Regions from separate parts of the Bacillus pretiosus genome, predicted to be linked through region 2. Evidence: riboswitches for the same ligand, from Rfam matches in the RefSeq annotation. Region 2 holds a riboswitch; the other holds the start of a gene.
What was found. A riboswitch is a leader RNA that binds a small molecule or an ion and turns the genes downstream of it on or off. The one in region 2 is predicted to bind magnesium.
Positions count from the first base shown of each region.

Region 1 (3,200 bases), on a different replicon from region 2:
GAAAGAATTCATCCATTAAAAATAGAACAACATATAGAAAATCATATATTATAATTAATAAACTTAATTTTATTGAAAATTGAAATATTAAGTAATATTCCTATTGCTATTAAATTAACCATTAAAGAACTTCCACCAAAACTTACAAATGGAAATGGGGTACCCGTAAGAGGAAGTATTCCCGTAATACCGCCTAAATTAACAACAGATTGCAAACCAATCATACACCCTATACCAATTGCTATAAAACTTCCGAATGGATCTTCACATAGCTGTGCAATTTTTAGTGAGCGAAGAACTATAGCTAATACTCCGGCCATTATAATGAATACACCAATGAATCCTAATTCTTCAGAAACGATTGCCATTATAAAATCAGTATGTGGTTCGGGGAGATAACCTGTTTTTTGAATGCTATTTCCAAATCCACGTCCAATAATTCCTCCTGAGCCAATGGCAATAAAAGAATTTACAAGTTGATATCCATTTCCTTGTGCATCAACAAAGGGATTGATAATTGTAGTAATACGTGTCTTTTGAACATCTGACAAACTAAATTGAATCAAAAAATATAAAATAGGTAACCAAAAAATAGCACCTATTATAGTTCTTTTAATTAATAGATTTATATTTATTCCCGAGCAAAGAAATATGCTAAAAACTATACCTAATATTAAAAGTGCAGATCCTAAGTTTGGCTGTTTATAGATTAGGAAAAAAATTATAGCTAAAAAAAATAAAAGTTTTCCGCCCCCAATCCAAATTTGTTTAGCTAATCCTTGTCGCAATGCAAAAAAACGGGCTGTTACAAGTATTGTTCCTAATTTAAGAAATTCAGCTGGCTGTATTCCAAAGATCCATGATTGAGCATTATTTACCACCTTTCCTTTCCATAAAACCATAATTAACAAAAAAATCCCTCCAATCATAATACAGATTGAGACTATTCGTTTTTTCCATATTTCATATGGGAGAATAGCACAAACTATTAGCCCAATTGTTCCTAAAAATAGTTTTGTTAATTGAGAATCAACAAAATGCCTACTGTTATAACCGTAATGTTGAACAGCAACAATGGAGCTAGCGCTATACATCATGATAATACCTAAAGTACATGTTATGAATAGAGGGAGGAGCAATAGATAATCGAGTTTTATTATTTTTTTCATTTTAAAATCCTCCTGATTTACATTAACACTTAATATTACATTTGCTAATGAATAGAATCTTGTTCTCAACAAGTATTAAATAGTACTTTTGTTTTGAGAGATTCTATCGCTTACACCCTGTTTTCTTACGCAAAAATCCCCCTTAGTTACATACTAGGGAGGATTCAAAATGGCATGACTAAATAAAGCTTTTCTCCCCCTAGTAGAGCTTTGGCACTATACAACGTAAAGTAATGGAAATTCATTACTTAGCTATCTTAAGAAGAGCCTTAATCCGACAATTCCTGTTCTACCCATTGGCGTCTTTCGACATTTTTGGGCAATAGCCTGTGTTTGTATAGGAGCCTCACCTAACAGGTTTAGCAATATAAATTTTATGTGTTTGTTCGTGTAGCCAGCATAAATACTTTTTTTTTGCTTGTCAAGTAAACGTATTGCTAACTTTATATTCTTTATTGCTTTATAAATCTTTGAGAAATGATGTGAGAAATTATATTTAATTGTCTCATATAGATACATATTTGCGACTTGGAATGTATAATTTGATTAAGTAGTTTAACCATATAAATTTGATAAACAGTAAAGAAGATATTAATCATAAAATAAGATTTTTTGAAGAATGTTCTTTTGAAGTACGGTATGACTAATGATGTAACTGCTGCTATAAAGTCACGAATTAATCATAAACAATAAGTTTCTTATACGAAATTTCATATGTTTTATAACGTTTTTTTGAACTAATTGTATTTAAATTTTAAATCTTTTAAGCTGAATTTCAAATTTGTAATAGAATCTAATTACATTTCTCTAAAAAAGAATTTTTTATGAATCAAATCGAAAGTTAGTTGACAAATATTAAATTCTGGTTTAAATTTTGAAGTAATTCAATAATCTTTGTTAGGTGAGGCTCCTGTATAGAGAAACGCTGCTGCCCAAAAATGTCGAGAGACGCCAATGGGTCAACAGGAACGGTCGGATTAAGGCCCTTTTTAATGTAGCTGGTTATAAAAACCTATGCTATACAGTGCTAAAACTCAACGAGGGAGTGGTATACGATTTGATAGAAAGGCACCTCTGGGATTATTGCAGAGCTGTCTTAATAATCATTTATTTGTATTGTAAAAAAACCTTTACTCCTTTTTGAGTAAGGTTTTTTTTTGTTTAATGTTATTTATTTTTATCTTGTCTATATTCAAAAAGGAGGTAGTTCTTAATAAATTGATTGCAATGTAACTATTAATGCTCTAATCAAAATTTTAGACAGATAAAATAATACAAAACCACTCATGAAACTCTAGAGTCTCCCTTAGCAATATGAGGAGGAGTTAACATGAAGAAATTATTAAATGAATTACTTGTAACCCAAAATGATTTGGATGCAGATAAAGTTTTACGTCATCCGTCGTATGATGTTGCGCAAGAAATAAAACGGTTTTCAATAGAAGATCAAGTCATATTACTAGATAAGATTCCTGTATTAAAAAGCTCAAAAATTCTACAACATTTGAGTACAGAAGAAAAATATAATATCTTAATTCACTTATCTGAAAACAAAGCTAAAAAGTTACTAAATTTACAACCGATTGATGAAACAGTAGATTTACTTCTAGCGGTTCATCCGGAAAAACAAGCTAAATTAATGGCGTATCTAAATAAAATTACAAAGCATAATGTGAAAAAATTAATGGCTTTCAAACCTGAAACAGCAGGTAGTCTTGTCACAAGTGATTTTGTTGCAGTTAGAGGGAATTGGTCAGTAAAAATGACATTGAAGTACATTAGGGAACATTCTAAAAATGTAGAATCAATTTCTTATATTTATGTTCTTGATAGTCATGGTTATCTTAAGGGAATCGTTTCCATTCATGAGTTATTACTAGCAGCAGATGAAGAGATATTATCCAATATCATGATTCGAGAGGTGATTTCAGTACCTGCTGAGGTTGATCAGCAAGAAGTTGTAAAAAAGCTACTGAATTATAATTTAGCAGCAATACCTGTAACAACAGCAAATAATGAAATGATTGGTAT
Region 1 is NZ_JBRFUV010000002.1:130,831-134,030, forward strand. It holds gene ACU8YW_RS27895 (FtsW/RodA/SpoVE family cell cycle protein) at 42-1,169, opposite strand; M-box (ykoK) riboswitch at 1,358-1,534, opposite strand; M-box (ykoK) riboswitch at 2,056-2,223, shown strand; gene mgtE (magnesium transporter) at 2,500-3,200, shown strand, end outside.
Region 1: linked by a shared signal. The riboswitch ahead of ACU8YW_RS27895 (FtsW/RodA/SpoVE family cell cycle protein) and the one ahead of ACU8YW_RS08005 (P-type ATPase actuator domain-containing protein) in region 2 are both predicted to bind magnesium.

Region 2 (3,200 bases):
GGATTGGAATACGACTATGTATTTGAGTCAGTTATGCCATGTTGAAAATAAAGTAGTGCCAATGTCAGAACTTAGAATTACAAAAGATGCTTTAGTGGATAGGGATGGAGTACAGATTGATATTTTATATCGCCAAACATATCCGATAGAAGATTTAATTGAGGATCAAGATCCTGAAACAGGAGACTTCGTAGGTGTGGAACTGTTGCAACTTGTAAAAGCCGGAAAGCTTTTTATAATAAATCCTTTGTCAGCATTTTTACTTCAGCCAAAATCAATTCAGTGTCTGATTTGGGGGTTAGCAGAAGAAAAGGCCTTTTATACAAATGAGGAACAACAGTGGATTAAAGAATATATGTTACCTACATATTTAGAACGAGATTTATTTTTGGGAAAAGGTTCTTTCGTTCAAAAACCTTCATTTGGTAGAGAAGGAGACACAATTACCGTTCGCGATAAGGACGAAAATATTATGATTCAAAATGCACACCAAACGTATAAAGCGTCACTGCCGATATTTCAAAAGTATACAGAACTTCCAGTCGTATCTTTGGAAACAGAGGAAGGGATGGAGAAACTGTCGTATGTGTTTGGTTCGTTTTTAATTGCTGGAAAAGCGAGTAGTATCGGTATTCGCGCTGGGGAAAAAATTACGGGGAATGAATCGTACTATTTACCGGTAGGTATAAAAAAGGAGGAAAGTATATGATTAATTTTTTATTATATTTAGCAGTAACACTGGGCCTTTTATGCATTGGTCTGTTCCTCATGGAAGTGACAACGAAAGTAAAAGAATTTAAGTTAATGGCCCAAGGGAATAAGGCGGTAAGCTATGTACTTGGAGGACGATTACTTGGGTTAGCTATTGTTTTATATTCGACAGCAGCTAATTCCATTTCACTTCTTGATATGGTTTCGTGGGGAGCCGTTGGGATTTTGGCTCAAATTATCGTCTTTTATTTAGCTGAGTGGCTTACACCACGCTTTAATATAAACAAAAGTCTTGAAGAAGATAATCAAGCAGTCGGTCTTTTTCTTATGTTTTTATCGCTTTCCATTGGGATTGTAATTGCTGGTTGTATAACTTATTAAAACCTTTACGTTTAGACGTAAAGGTTTTTATTTTATATACGTTAGTTCGCCATACCTTTCGAAAAAATTGTAGGCTACTGTTGACATCTATTTTAAATAAGAGTAACATTTTCTATGTAATAAAAATAAGTCTCTGTTAGGTGAGGCTCCTGTATAGAGAAATGCTACTGCCCAAAAATGTCGAGAGACGCCAATGGGTCAACAGGAATGATCGAATTAAGGTTTTTCTTAACGTAGCTGGTAATGTACCTATGCTATACAGTGCTAAAACTCGGTGAGGGAGAGGTCCGTAGATTTCTAATTGTTTAGGAATCGTTTATTTGTGTATGCCATGACCTTTACTCTTTTCGGAGTAAGGGTCTTTTTGTTACAAATCTATGAGTAACTTCATAGTATAAACTATAAAATTAAACGAGGAGGTGAGGAGCATGTCAAATTCTGACTCGGTTCCGTTACCCATATACTTCAAATCAAAAATATATGATGTAGGCAGGAAACGACTTGTTCCTCCCTCTATATTTATCATAATGTAGCGTTTATATGCATGTTTAAGCGCTAAACACTGTTACGGTAAAGTGGATAAATTGAGAAACAAAGCGTTTCTTCCTATGTTGTACAGGAGGAGACGATAATATGTTATATGCAAACAAAACTGTGGGTAACACGTCATATAAATTAAGTAAAAAATCAATGAAAGAACAAACAATGCTTCAAAAAAATAAAGATTTATTAATTGAAATCGCAACGAGAGATGTAAAATCTGTATTTGCGTATTTTAAAACAACAAGAGACGGATTATCTATGAAAGAGGCACAAAAACGCATTCAAGTATACGGCCGAAACGAATTAATTTCAAAAAGAGCGCGTATTGCGGAAGTAATGATGAAGCTAAGTGGAATGATTCCAGGTTTTTCAAAACAACATGTGCGTGATGGATTACAATGTGAGAAAATTACTGTGTCTCGAGTAGAATGTTCTAGTGTAACAGGTTTAAACGGTGAATTAAAAATGATGAATGTGCCAGTACAAGAGCTTGTTCCTGGGGATATGATTTTTCTTTCAGAAGGTGATACAGTACCAGCAGATGTACGTATCATTTACGCGAATGATTTATTAGTAAATGAATCCGTGCTAACAGGAAAAGATGCAAGTATTGAGAAATTTGAAAGTTGCTATCACCTTGAGCGTAAACGATTTATTCCTTTAAAACGAATGAAAGACTATAATCCACTTGAACTTGAAAACGTATGTTTCAAAGGGACTCATATTGTTGGCGGAAATGCAAAGGCTGTAGTTGTTTCGACTGGGAAAAATACGTATACAGGAATTCTTCATACTTGTTGTAGTAGAACGTCTTAATGTGTAAATGATGCTAAATATACAAAAACAATGTATAATAGACAAAGTTGAAAAAACGTAGAATGGTAATCTATTTATATAACCTTACGTGATGACGTGGGGTTATTATTTTTTTGGTAGGAGAGGGATTATGAAAAAAGTATTATTAGTTGATGGTATGGCACTATTATTTCGTGCTTTTTACGCAACAAGTGTCTACGGACAATTTATGAAACGACAAGATGGTACCCCTACAAATGGGATTCATGGTTATATGAAACATTTATTAACAGCTATGCAAGCAATTGAACCGACACATATCGTAACATGCTGGGATATGGGTAGTACGACATTTAGAACAGAATCGTTCTCGAATTATAAAGCGAATCGTGTAGCGCCGCCTGAAGAATTAATTCCGCAATTTGATTTAGTTCAAGAAATGACTGCGAAATTGTCTATTCCAGTTATCGGTATGAAAGGGTATGAAGCGGATGATTGTATTGGTACGCTTGCAAAACAATACTGTAATGAAGCGGAAGTTTATATTTTAACAGGCGATACGGATTTACTTCAGCTTGTTGATAAGAACGTTACAGTTATGCTCTTGCGCAAAGGAATTGGAAATTACGAATATTACACACCAGAGAAAATCATGGAAGAAAAAGGCGTAGAGCCGTGGCAAATCGTGCATGCGAAAGCGTTTATGGGAGATACGAGTGATAATTACCCAGGTGTAAAAGGTATCGGCGAAAAGACAGCGTATAAATTGA
Region 2 is NZ_CM129593.1:1,517,855-1,521,054, forward strand. It holds gene ACU8YW_RS07995 (glutathionylspermidine synthase family protein) at 1-709, shown strand, start outside; gene ACU8YW_RS08000 (DUF350 domain-containing protein) at 706-1,092, shown strand; M-box (ykoK) riboswitch at 1,218-1,383, shown strand; gene ACU8YW_RS08005 (P-type ATPase actuator domain-containing protein) at 1,726-2,451, shown strand; gene ACU8YW_RS08010 (5'-3' exonuclease) at 2,582-3,200, shown strand, end outside.